Regions from separate parts of the Ruegeria sp. H8 genome, predicted to be linked through region 1. Evidence: riboswitches for the same ligand, from Rfam matches in the RefSeq annotation. Region 1 holds a riboswitch; each other region holds the start of a gene.

Region 1 (3,205 bases):
TTCCGGTAGGGATGCTGACAGGTTTGTCATCGGACATGTTCGGCCAGCAATTGATTGATGCGCTGAAAGCGAGCCATGTGGACACGACACATGTGATCATCTCGGACCGTCCCACCACGCTTGCCTTTGTGCAGCTCTCGGATGGACACGCGACTTACAGCTTTGTCGATGAAAACACCGCGGGCCGGATGTTGCTGCCCGAAGACATGCCCGATCAGCTTCCTGCTGTCTCTGCCCTGTATCTCGGTGGAATCAGCCTTGCGTGTGAACCTTGCGCAGATGCCTATGCCGCCCTTCTGGACAGCCACGGTTCCGACCGGTCAGTGATGCTGGACCCGAATATCCGCCCGGATTTCATCAAGGATCAAACCCGGTTTCGGACGCGTTTGAACCGCATGATCTCGCGTGCGGATATCGTCAAGGTTTCAGACGAGGACCTGGACTGGATCATTCCGGGCGCTGAAGCCGAATCCGCAAAAGCGTCTGTGCTGTTGCAAGCGGGTCCTTCCGTTGTCATCGTCACGCGTGGCAGTGACGGGGCGCACGGTTACCTGGCGGATGGTTCCGAAGTCTCGGTTCCTGTGAAACCCGTTGAAGTGGTCGATACGATCGGCGCAGGTGACACGTTCAACGCCGGCGTTCTGACCGAGCTCAGCCGCGCAGGGCATCTGACCAAGTCAGGTCTGCGCGGATTGACGGTTGAAAGCCTGCAAGCAGCCATGGAACTGGGCGCTGACGTTGCGGCCGTGACCGTTTCCCGAGCCGGGGCGGAACCCCCTTGGGCGCACGAACTTTGATCTGCGGGATGGCATGATGAAACGATCCGAAATCAACCACATCAAGCCCTAGGCCCAGGCGTTCATTCAATCTTTCGGCGCCGCGTAGCCGCTCTTTGCGGATTGATCGCCCGAGAAAATGCGCATCTCTTTGGTCGAAACTGTCCGCAGCCGCAGGCTGGGATGGAACATTACCAATTACGCACAAGGCCATTTCGACGAACATTGCCTATTCCCGTTCACTCTACGCACTGGTTTAGACGAAGGATCTGAAATCCGGGCGTGGGATGCTCTGTGCAGAAAACTGTTGATCTTGAAAGACAATCAGCTTTCTCCGATGCACCGGCATATTATCAAGGCAGAAGACATCATCAACCGGGGCGGCGGCGATCTCGTTCTGGAAATTCATGCGTCGGATCCAAACGGTGGCGTCGACCGCGACAACCCGGTGACGGTCCCCAGCGATGCCTGCCCTGTAACCTTGCAACCCCAAGAGTACGTGCGGCTGAAGCCGAGGCAAAGCGTAACTCTGATGCCCGGCATCTGGCACGCTTTTTGGGCCGAGCGCGGCGATTGCCTTATTGGCGAGGTATCGACCGTGAATAACGACCGCACCGACATTGGGTTTGAAAAGCCAATTCCACGGTTTTCAAAGGTCGAGAAAGATTCCGAACCGGATTTCCTTCTTGTATCAGACTATTGACACCGTTCGGTCCGGGCTGGCGCAGCAGGACAGCTGGGTCAGCTGTCGCAATTCCATCTACCAACGCCTTCGTCTGCCGCTTGACAAGTCTGGCATTGCCAGACTAGCTGAGCGGGATGGTTCCATAAGGGATGAAAATGGGAACACGGTGCGGCACTGGAATGTGCCAAGTCCGTGACTGCCCCCGCAACTGTAAGCGGTGAGCGACGCCACTTCACCACTGACCCGCATGGGTTGGGAAGGTCGGCCAAGCAACGACCCGCAAGTCAGGAGACCTGCCATCGCACTATGAACCAACCCGAGGCGGGGCGTCTCGGAAGGAGGCTTGATGGCGCGTTTGCGTAATATCTGGGTATGTGCCCTCTGTCTGCGTCTGGCAAACGACGGAGATGGCTATGACCTGCTATTCTGATCACTACGTTCTGATCTGTTCAACATGTCAGGGGGCGATGTCTGCCGAGGCCGCGCAAGACGTGCTGAATGCCCGGTTGCCTGACGGTTTTGAAACCCGAATGGTGACGTGCATGGCAGGTTGTGAACGGGCCATGACCGTCGGATTTCAGGCCCCGGGAAAAGCGCAGTACCTGTTTGGCGATATCACGACATCACACGACCTGTCCGCCCTGGTCGAATTCGCGACCCAGTTCGGCGACAGTGACGATGGCTGGACCAGCGCCTCGGACCGCCCCCCTGCCCTTTTCGCAAAGACCTTGTCGCGAATACCCGCATTGCCGTCTGGTGGCGCTTCATGAGTTTTCTGGTTGCCGAGAATTTGAAGTACTATGCGCTCAATGGTGATATCCTGTTGCAGGATGTGTCCTTTCGTCTGGAAGAAGGATCAATTCTGGCAATCGCAGGGCCGAACGGCGCCGGCAAGACCACTCTGCTGAAACTGCTGTGCGGGATCGAACGGATTGCCTTGGGTGATGTTTGGATCGAAGGTCAAAGCCTTCGGACCCTGTCCGCCCGCCAACGTGCCCGCTCCATTGCTGTGGTCGGGCAGCAGGAAATGCCTGACGGGCGGATGCGCCTGCAAGACTATGTTGCGCTGGGGCAAATCCCGATTCAAGACGAACGTTCGATGGCTCAGCACAAGGCTGATCTGGAACGGGTTCTGACGACGACCGAGCTGTCGCATTTTGCCAACAAAACGATGGGTCAGCTGTCCGGCGGAGAACGTCAGCGCGCACATATCGCGCGCGCGTTGGCCCAGAACCCGTCCTTGCTGTTTCTGGACGAGCCAACCAACCATCTGGACCCCGATGCCAAGGGGCACATGCTGTCTCTGGTCGCTGATCTGGGGGTAACGGTCGTCATGATCGTCCATGATCTGGTCATGATCCCGGAATTCGCCACCCATGTGGCGTTGATGAAGGCTACGCGTCTGACAGGGTTCGGGCCTGTTGGCGAAGTTCTGACCCCAGACCGGGTACGCGAGACATTCGGCGTGGATTACCTGTGCTTTCAGCACGAAGGCCGCATGATCCCCGCACTGGATATCCGAAAACGGAAACTGTCATAATAACAGGAACTTAAATATGATGCAGAAACTTTGGCCGGTGGTTGTTTTCGCTGGCTTGGCAGGTGGCGCGGCAGCGGAAGCCATCACCGTGGACAATTGCGGTGAACCGCTGGTTTTTGACTCGGCGCCGGAACGTCTGGTCGTGCATGACATGAACATGGCGGATATGGCCTTTGCGCTCGGCCTTCAGGACAAGATCGTGGG
Region 2 (3,205 bases), on a different contig from region 1:
GGCGCTGAGAGACGCCACCGAACCGCTGGCCTGCGTCACAGCAGCCGAAGATGAATCACCGTTCTCTGCCACGGCAACGCCCATGATCCGCGCGACATCTTCGGCAGACATCGTGACTTCGGCCACATGCCCGGCGCCAAGGTCGGCAAAGAAGGTGTGCGCCACGGCCGAGGTCGGCGTGTAGACAAAGAAACCGTCCGCATCCGTTACCGATCGACCCAGCTCGGCCCCATCCGGGCCGGTGACAATGACCTCGGTGCCGCTTGCCATGTCGCCGTTGGAAAAGCCGATTTCGCCCTCGATGACGTCTCCCGACTCGAAAACGCCGGCTATGACCTTGTGCGCCAGGGCAGGCACAGGTGAACAGCACATGGCCAGTATGACAACCAGATGCTTCATGTGGCTGCTCCTCTGAAAAACAGCTCGGGCTTGACCTTGCGTGCCAACAACACGGCGAACCCGGTCAAAATCGCCTCGATGGCCATGACAGGAATATGGGCGAAGAAAACAAGCTTGGCGGCAGGCAGAAATTCATCCCCCGACAGCGCCAGCGAAAACGCGACCATGCCGGTTGTCGCCGCAATCGCAAACGCGCCGCCGATGCCCCCCCAAATCGCACCTTGCAAAGGCGTTCCACGCGCGATCAGACGACCGAACAACATTCCGGCCACCACCGCGGGAAAGGCGATATTGACGGTGTTGATCCCCAACACCGTCAACCCGCCAAAGCCGAAAAAGACCGCCTGTAGCAAAAGCCCGACGAACAAAGCCGGGAATGCGGCCCAACCAAGCAGCAGCCCGGCCATGCCGTTGAGGATCAGATGGACCGACGACGGACCAATGGGCACGTGGATCAACGATGCCACGAAGAAACTGGCTGACAGCACGCCCGCAGTGGGGATGCGATCAAGATCCAGAGACCTGAGACCCATGGCGATCCCGCCCGCGGCGGCTATGGCGCCGCCAATTACAACCGGGTTGGAAAGGGCTCCGTCGACGATGTGCATTTGGGGTTACTCCAGATCCCAGGCGCGGATCCAGATGACCGCATCCTGGCTGAGTTCTTTGCCCTCATGTTCGGTTGCCGGACCGGAACCAAGGGCGGCGAAACCCCAGTAACCGGCTTTTGGAACGCCGAACGAAAAATACCCGTTGTCGTCAGATATTGCGACCACCGCACCACCCGGCATTGGTGACGCCTTCGGTGCAGAAGCGGCCGAACTTTCCATGTCGGGTTCGGCTGCCATGTATTCGATCTCGATCTCGGCCCCCGCAACCGGCTGACCATCAGCCAGCACACGGCCCGTGAAAGTCGAACCCGCGATGATGTTGGTCGGCTTGTTCAGCGGGATAATCTCGGTCGGCAGACCCACGGGATTCATCCAATCGGTCGGCAATTCGTTGCGGTTCAGGAAGGCTTTGGTGAGCTGTTGGATATAGATGTCTTCGGATTCCTCGTAATAAGGCTGAGGAACCGTCACCAGCACATAGTCGCCCGACCGTTTGACCGGGACACTGCCTTTGAACGCCGCGCCCTCGTTCTGCCCGCCGGTGAACCGGATAGGTTCCAGCGTGTCCAGTAAATCGGTCTTTTCACCGTTGTGGATCACATAGAATTCCTGCGGCTTTTCAAGATCCATGACATGGCCATTCTCGAACGGATGCCAGAAAATCAGTTTGACCGGTACATCGCCCGGTTTCTCGATCATGGTGTCGGTGGTGTATTCCAAAAGGAAATGCGCATTTACTATGGCAGGAAGAGCCATCGCGGCAGCGGCTGCGCTGAGCAGCGTTTTCATGAACAGTCGTCCTTGTCCCGTCGCGCAAATCCCGGCGCGAAATTCGTTTTGACCACGGGACATTCAACGCCAAATTACCCTTTCAGGCATCCTGGTCCGACGCACATCCCGTCGTCGATTAGGAGTGCCCGTTAGAGGGCACATGTCCGGCAGGTATCCTGACTTGCGGGTCAAAGCGTTGGACCGGCCTTCCCGGGCAAACCCCAGTGGCGTTTCAGCCCTGCTCGTCGCTTACAGTTGCGGGTGCAGTTGCGGATTTGGGCCAGAGCCCGCACCGCATTCCCTATTGATTCCAGAGCAAGCCCCGGAACCGGACATGCCGAGCGGCTTGCCAGACAACTCAGCCTTCCGTCAACGAAAATGTGTTACGGCCATCGAAAATAATGAGCTCGGCAGTTTGCGAGAGTGAACCAGTTTGTGAAACGTCCAAGGCGGCAGGGTTCGTTCCTGTCTAAGCTTCTGAAAGATACCTCTCCGACAAGGGCAGGCTTGCCGCGCCCAAAGAGCGTGCTTCCGGGCCTACGGTTCCTGCCAGCACAACGGGGCGCTCGAGCCCGGTCATGTTCAGCTCGGACAGTTTGTCTTCCACCATTTCAACCAAACGCGCCTTGATGTCCTGCGGCATCCAGCCGTCAATCTTCACGCATTCGAAATCTATCAGGCTACAGGATGAGACAATCGCATGGGCAATCCCGCTTGCCGTCCGTTTCAACCAGTTTTCCAGTTGAACGTTTGGCACATCCCAACGCTGGGTCGTTTCCCAGATGGAATGCGACGTGACACCTGCCGTGGTGATTGCACGCTCGAGCACGTAAAGGCTGGCCACATCGATGAGCGGTCTGACACCGCCCGCGCCATCGGGCACAGGCAAGGGGCCGATTGCCCCCGCGTTTCCACGCCCCGAAAAGATCGCGCCATTGAGGACCACACCGCCGCCAATGAAAAACCCGATATAGAAGTACAGGAAATCCCTTGGCCCATCAGCCGGACCGAATACCAATTCCGCCCCACAAGCCGCAGTGGCGTCATTTTGCAGGAATACCGGAATATCGAGGCGACGCGCCAGGTCAGCCTTCAGGTCTGATACGCGCCACGGGTCCATTTCTTCCTGAGGAACCTGAAGGGTCTGGGCCCAGTCCCACAGATAGAACGGCATGGCAATTCCAAGACCCGCAATCCTGCCTTTGGCCTCGGGCGACATGGATGACATCATTTTGCCCAGACTCTCAGTGGAAAACTCCAAAGTGGCCTTCGGCGTTGGATAGTCATAGGTTCGCCGCTCGCGCTGCCGCACATTTCCGACAAAGTCAGTCAAAACCAGCTCGGTACTGCGGCGCCCGACCTTGAGCCCAAAGAAAAACGCACCATCCGGGTTGAGGCGCATGGGAACGGAAGGTTGCCCGACT
Region 3 (3,205 bases), on a different contig from region 1:
GTTCAGGTTTTGACAGCGGAAATTGCAGCGCCGTGTCGGCTGGCCATCGTCGGCCGCCGTTGGGAGGTCGAGAAGTTCGCCGAGAAATATGGGCTGACCGTTCTTCCGGATTTGGACATTTTCGTCGAAGAGTTCGCCCCAACCAATGCAGGCGTGGCCGAGGTGGTCATCACGCCCGACAGCAAGCTGATCGGCAAATGCCCCCGCGAGCTTTTGTTTCGCAAGACCTACGGGATGTCGCTGCTGGCCATTCACCGCGGCGAAGAGACGCTGAGCCATGTCGAGACCGAGGATCACGAATCCACTCAGATCGGGCTCGAAAAGTTTCAGGCGGGCGACATGCTTGTGGCACATACCAGATGGGACAACCTGATGCGGATCAAACGAGATCCGGATTTCGTCGTTGTGACGACGGACTTTCCTCAGGACGAGCTGCGGCCGCAAAAAGTCGGCTGGGCCCTGGCATTCTTCGCCATTTCGCTGTCGTTGATCCTGTTCACGGATGTCCGGCTTTCACTCTGTCTTCTTACCGGCGCGGTGGGCATGATGCTGACCCGTGTGCTCAGCGTGGACGAGGCATACCGCGCGGTCGGATGGAACACCGTATTCCTGCTCGCCTGCCTCATACCTTTGGGACAAGCCGTGCAGAACACAGGCACGGCCGCGTGGATCGCGCAGCAGATCATGATAATTCTGGACGGCTGGCCGCTCTGGTCGCTGCAAACCGGCATCGCCGTTCTGGCGACGGCCTTTTCTTTGGTCATGTCCAATGTGGGGGCCACAGTTCTGCTGGTGCCTCTGGCGGTATCGATTGCGGTGGCGGCGGGTGGAAACCCGGCCGTCTTTGCCCTGACGGTCGCCATATCGACCTCGAACAGCTTCATCATCCCAACCCATCAGGTAAACGCGTTGATCATGGGTCCGGCCGGATACAAGGTGATGGATTTCGTCCGCTCCGGCGGAATAATGACGGCGCTGTTTCTGGTCGTCTCGCTGCTCATGATAAACGTCATCTATTAGCGCAAGAGGATCCAGGGGGTTCGGTGGTCTTTACCCATCATCTGGACAGGTTCAGTCGATCAACAGTTCGCCACAGTCTACGCCCCTTGCTGAGATACCTTTCGTCGCCCGGCCCATCTCAGGCTGGGTCCCGGCACACCATGCCGCCCATCGGCGCCCACAGGTCGCTTTCCATGCCTCTGCATAATTGTTGCGCGCGACTCGCTTGACAAGCAGGCCAGCGGTGCCGCATGTCCCTTTCGTTGGTGTCGGTGACAGCCGATGAAAAGGGAATGCGTCAACGGTCTTGCCGCCAAACGCAGCCGCCCCCGCGACCGTGAACGGAGAGGATGCCCAATGCCACTGGCTCGAAAGCCGGGAAGGCGGGACATCCGACAGAGGCCCGCCTCTGGCATCCGCAAGCCGGGAGACCTGCCAACAACCGAAGTTGAAACCGGGCGGGGTGTTCCGGTGTCGGGTCCATGACCAATCGTGGCCCGCATGAAACCCCGTCCCCCGCGAAGAGGATTTGGGGGGATGAGAGACATGACCGAGACCGCACCAGTCGAGTTGCTGGTCTGTACCACCTGCCGTCGCGGCCTGCCTGTCGAAGATGACGCGCAACGCCCGGGCGCTTTGTTGCACAAGGCCCTGGAACAGGCAGACCTGCCCGACGGTGTCACCCTGAAAGCCGTTGAATGCCTGTCAAACTGCGATCAAGGCTGTTCGATCGTGTTGCGCGGGCCGGGCCGCTGGACCTTCGTGTATGAAAACCTGAACGAAACAGATCATGTCGACGTCATCGTCGACGGCGCGACCAAGTATCTGGCCACTGAAGATGGTTTGGTGAAATGGCGCGAACGCCCCGAACATTTTCGCAAGAACTGTGCCTCGCGCATTCCCCCCATTGGAGCCTGACATGTCGAACCTCGAAAAACTCCCCGTCACAGTGATCACCGGCTTTCTGGGCTCGGGCAAGACCACTTTGGTGCGTCACCTGATGCAGAACCCACAGGGCAAGCGCCTTGCTGTCGTGGTCAACGAGTTCGGCGATGTAGGCGTCGATGGCGACATCCTGAAATCCTGCGCCATTCCTGATTGCCCGGCGGAAAACATCATGGAACTGGCCAATGGCTGCATCTGCTGCACCGTGGCAGATGATTTCATTCCCACCATCGAGGCCCTGATGGCGTTGGAGCCGCGCCCGGATCATATCCTGATCGAAACCAGCGGTCTGGCCCTGCCGAAACCGCTGCTCAAGGCATTCGACTGGCCTGACATCCGCTCGAAGATCACCGTCGACGGCGTGATCGCCTTGGCCGATGCCGAGGCTGTGGCCGCAGGCCGTTTCGCGCCCAATGTCGAAGCGGTGGACGTCCAGCGCATGGCCGATGACTCGATCGACCACGAAACGCCCCTGTCCGAGGTGTTCGAGGATCAGATCTCGTGCGCCGACATCATCCTGCTGACCAAGCCCGACCTCGCCGGCCCCGAAGGCGTGGCCAAAGCGCGCGAGATCATCGCCGCCGAGGCGCCGCGCCCCCTGCCCGTCGTCGAAGTGGCCGAAGGTGCCGTGGACGTGCGCGTTGTGCTGGGTCTGGAAGCCGCCGCCGAGGATGACATGGACGCCCGCCCCTCGCATCACGACGGCCATCACGATCACGAGCATGACGATTTCGAAAGCATCATCGTCGAGCTGCCCGAGCAGACCGATCCGGCCCAACTGATCGCCAATATCGAACGCCTCGCCAATGAACTGAACATCCTGCGCGTCAAAGGGTATGCCGCCGTTCAGGGCAAACCCATGCGCCTGCTGGTTCAGGCGGTCGGCGCGCGGGTACGGCACCAGTATGACCGCCCGTGGGAACCCGGTGAAGACCGTCGTTCGCGTCTGGTCGTCATCGCCGAGCATGACGATATCAAAGAGGCGGAAATCCGCGAAATCCTCGTGGGTGTGCGTGAGGCTGCCGAGTAAGACACATGCACGTCGTCTTCCGCGAAAGCCACGGGCTCGAGGAAACCGAGACCCCAACCGATCTGGGCCAGAGCCCGGCGGATCTGGTGGTGCTGTCCTTTTCGGACAGCGATCTGGGGGCTTTCGCGGCTGGCTGGCATCGCGGCGGCGGACCGGAAGGGCGAATGCCGACCCTGCGGCTGGCGAATTTGACGGCGTTGAAACACCCGTTGTCGGTCGATACCTATGTCG
Region 4 (3,205 bases), on a different contig from region 1:
AAAAAGAGGGCAGCGACATCCACCTGCGCTGCCCAAAATTTATGAGCGGGCTGTGACGCTATCTTCGGCCGAGTATAAGTATGCGGTCGAGCCGATTTTTACATGTGGGTAGAGATCATTGATATGGGCCATGATCATTCTAACACATCCAGAACTTGCGCGACCACCGATGCTTCTGGGCTGAGGTGTACCGTGGATTCTGAGATAAGTATCTCGATCCCCAACGTATAGATAAAGGGCTCGAGAGCCGAGAGCATTACTTGGCCCGGGTTCCATGCCATCCCGGAATTCCGCGTATTCGGGGTTGAGCTCGATCATTGAAGCCGTTGGCGTCCAATGTGGCCATTCGACCTTGCGCCGGATAGCATAGGTACCGGGCTCGTAAAGGTTCCCACGCGCGATCGCTACGCCATAGCGCATTGCTGTGCCGCCTTCCTCGATATGGTAAAGATAGCGCGCGACGGCATCGACATGGATGTCACCGGGAACCAAACCATCATTTGCTACGACACGTCGTGGTAAAAAACGGTCATGAACGCCCCATGGATTTGAGGTCGCTGGATCGTAGTCAAATGGCGTGACCTGGCTGTCCCAATAGGTCTTTTGCGACGAGGTTGGCCATGTTTTGGCGATCAATGGACTGGCCGCAGACGCCGAGAATAGCGCTGTGGTTGATTGAATGAAATGGCGCCGTGTCAGCATAAGTCTCGTCCTGGTTCACAAGTGTAATGTGGTTGCATCGCATTTTTGCGATCAAATTCGAGTCTTAAAGCCTCTAGCAGCTAGAGCTTCAAGAGGTTTCAGGTAACGCTTGGTTTACCTAATGGACCATGTCGCCGGTTGCGTGAATCCTGCATCGGTCGAGTCTACTTCGGACTAGGTCGCAAAGACATTTGACAGAAACGAAGCCGCCATTGTAGCGGTGAATTGTTTTCGGTTCCTGATGGCGGAAGCCAAAAGGATTAAAAGGGAATACGGTTCGGTGTTTTCAATGGCGCCAATTCCGTAACTGCCCCCGCAACTGTGAGCGGAGAGCGATGCCAAGACACCACTGGTTCGTAATGGAACCGGGAAGGTTGGCGGAGCGAGCACCCGCGAGTCAGGAGACCTGCCGTAAAGCGCCGGGCTATGCCCAGACTGAACCTGTCGGCCTTACGGTCGATTCAACCTGACAAGCCGCCGGGTGAGGCGGTAGGGAGAAAGAACATGCATATCGAACCGGGCATCGTGAATGGTGCCAAAATCGCGCTTTCCTATGTTACCGCCGCAGGTGCGGCTACTTACGCAGCGAAAGAAACGTTTTCCACATTGCGTGCGAATGGACCTGCATCTTTTGCTATGCGCTCGGTGCTCGCCACCGTTGGGGTTTTCCTTTTCTTCGAAGTCCTGCCGCATTTCCCGGTTGGTGTCTCTGAAGTCCACTTCATCCTGGGGTCGACGCTGTTTCTGCTTCTCGGTGCTGCACCCGCGGCTTTTGGATTGGCAGCTGGTCTCCTGATTCAGGGTGTTTTTTTTGCCCCGTTCGATCTTCCGCAGTACTTCATCAACCTGACCACTCTGCTGGTGCCGCTATTTGCGCTACAAGCACTGGCCAGCCGCATCATCGCTCCCGGCACAGCATATGTTGACCTCAAATATGGCCAAGCTCTTGCGCTGAGTGCGACGTATCAGGGAGGAGTAGTCGCATGGGTTGGGTTCTGGGCCTTCTACGGCCAGGGTTTCGGCGCAGAAACCATGGCTTCGGTTCTATCCTTTGGCGGTGCTTATATGCTGGTAATCGTCATTGAGCCGATTGCTGATCTGGCAGTGCTTGCGGCAGCCAAGGCGATGCGCGGTTTGAACAGTACAGGTCTGGTGACTCCGCGTTTGTACAACGCTGCGAAAGCTTGACCAAAGTTTGAAGCGGTGTCCTAAAATTGGGTTGCCGCGAAAAAACCGGTAGTCGCAGCTCCAAAGATTATTGTGGCGCGTCTCGAGGGCGCGCCACATTGTTTTTAGCCACTAAAAACCTGTACCCAACGATCAGGGTGAATCGGGTCCTGTATTCGTAGGAAAAGATACCTCGTTTCCTTCCACGTTTTGATCCTGTTGGTAACATTGTCCAGAACCAAATCGCCTTCACTCGAGCGATAGACTAGAACAGCATGGCCATTGCGATTGGTGTCCAAGACAGTCGCAATTAGTAGCTTCGTAGGATCCAAACCATTCTGCACAAGTTCAAACTTCTTTTGCAAAGCGAAGTCTTCGCAATCTCCTGACCCTTGCGTCGGCAGTGTCCAGTATTCTTTTGTCCCATATTGGCTTTGATCCGAAACTGCTCGGATTCTCCGATTGACGCGCGTGTTGATCGTTTTAACGATCTGATTTTCTTTTGCCACGGACAGACCAGAGCTACGAGCGCTCGCGCACGCCCACGAGTAGTCTTTGCACAGTGATTTGGCACCGGATGGCGCTCCAATCTTTTTGTCAAGACCGATCGAGGGAAGCTCAGAGGCTTGCAATGTAGCGGCAGACACAAAAAAGCTGCATATAAAACAGACCATTGGGAGATAACCCAGCAGGTTTTTCGATAACACTCCCTGAACTAAAGTGGGATTTGTCATATCTGCCTTCTCCATGCTCGTTCCTCTAAAGTATCCAAACTTCCCCGGCCAATGTGTTTTATTCCAAGCCTTCATGTGCTTGGGGAATTGCAACAGCTTCTTAGCCTCTAGGGGTAAAGCGGCAAAAATTTGCAGATTCTTTGGTATTTCTTCCTTAGTTGACAGCATCAGAGCATCCACGCCATCACCAGCCCGGCATAGCTAACAGAGCGAATTAGAGGGTAAGCTGATCGCAATTCTCTCATTCAACAATAATACAACAGAGATCGGCCGTCATCGCTGAGGGTTACGGAATACCGGGACAATGAAGCCGCTCCTCCGCAAGCTGAGATAGCCAGTTTCGGTTTTCCAGGCGCTGCAATTAGTGGCCGCTAATGACATCTTTGACGAAAGGCTCGTTGAGCAACGCCGTTAGCAGGGGGCATGAGGCCGCACCCTCGGTGCAGGTCTGCACAAGTTCTGCCAGTGCTTGCTCCAACCGTTGGAGGGCGGCGATTTTTGACCTGACGTTGTCGAGATGTCTTGTTGCAACGTATTCGACGTCACGACAAGCTTGCTCGGGCGCTTTGGACAATTCGCGAAGTGCGCATGCATCCTGAATG

The links. A riboswitch is a leader RNA that binds a small molecule or an ion and turns the genes downstream of it on or off. The one in region 1 is predicted to bind cobalamin.
Region 2: it holds a riboswitch for cobalamin, as region 1 does, so the genes downstream of both, ACR0A2_RS21945 (DUF4198 domain-containing protein) here and ACR0A2_RS12610 (DUF1636 family protein) in region 1, are expected to answer to the same signal.
Region 3: it holds a riboswitch for cobalamin, as region 1 does, so the genes downstream of both, ACR0A2_RS06030 (DUF1636 family protein) here and ACR0A2_RS12610 (DUF1636 family protein) in region 1, are expected to answer to the same signal.
Region 4: it holds a riboswitch for cobalamin, as region 1 does, so the genes downstream of both, ACR0A2_RS19010 (energy-coupling factor ABC transporter permease) here and ACR0A2_RS12610 (DUF1636 family protein) in region 1, are expected to answer to the same signal.

Annotation. Positions count from the first base shown of each region.
Region 1 is NZ_JBQFNY010000004.1:238,838-242,042, reverse strand. Features, by position in the region: gene ACR0A2_RS12620 (carbohydrate kinase family protein) at 1-797, shown strand, start outside; gene ACR0A2_RS12615 (D-lyxose/D-mannose family sugar isomerase) at 916-1,479, shown strand; cobalamin riboswitch at 1,580-1,776, shown strand; gene ACR0A2_RS12610 (DUF1636 family protein) at 1,875-2,231, shown strand; gene ACR0A2_RS12605 (ABC transporter ATP-binding protein) at 2,228-3,001, shown strand; gene ACR0A2_RS12600 (ABC transporter substrate-binding protein) at 3,018-3,205, shown strand, end outside.
Region 2 is NZ_JBQFNY010000018.1:20,023-23,227, reverse strand. Features, by position in the region: gene ACR0A2_RS21955 (cobalt ABC transporter permease) at 1-399, opposite strand, end outside; gene cbiM (cobalt transporter CbiM) at 396-1,007, opposite strand; gene ACR0A2_RS21945 (DUF4198 domain-containing protein) at 1,014-1,799, opposite strand; cobalamin riboswitch at 1,931-2,129, opposite strand; gene ACR0A2_RS21940 (ROK family transcriptional regulator) at 2,251-3,205, opposite strand, start outside.
Region 3 is NZ_JBQFNY010000001.1:1,221,579-1,224,783, forward strand. Features, by position in the region: gene ACR0A2_RS06025 (SLC13 family permease) at 1-1,020, shown strand, start outside; cobalamin riboswitch at 1,247-1,453, shown strand; gene ACR0A2_RS06030 (DUF1636 family protein) at 1,546-1,917, shown strand; gene cobW (cobalamin biosynthesis protein CobW) at 1,919-2,974, shown strand; gene cobN (cobaltochelatase subunit CobN) at 2,980-3,205, shown strand, end outside.
Region 4 is NZ_JBQFNY010000010.1:100,522-103,726, forward strand. Features, by position in the region: gene ACR0A2_RS19005 (L,D-transpeptidase) at 40-702, opposite strand; cobalamin riboswitch at 918-1,130, shown strand; gene ACR0A2_RS19010 (energy-coupling factor ABC transporter permease) at 1,207-1,890, shown strand; gene ACR0A2_RS19015 (transglutaminase-like cysteine peptidase) at 1,995-2,783, opposite strand; gene ACR0A2_RS19020 (MerR family transcriptional regulator) at 2,965-3,205, opposite strand, start outside.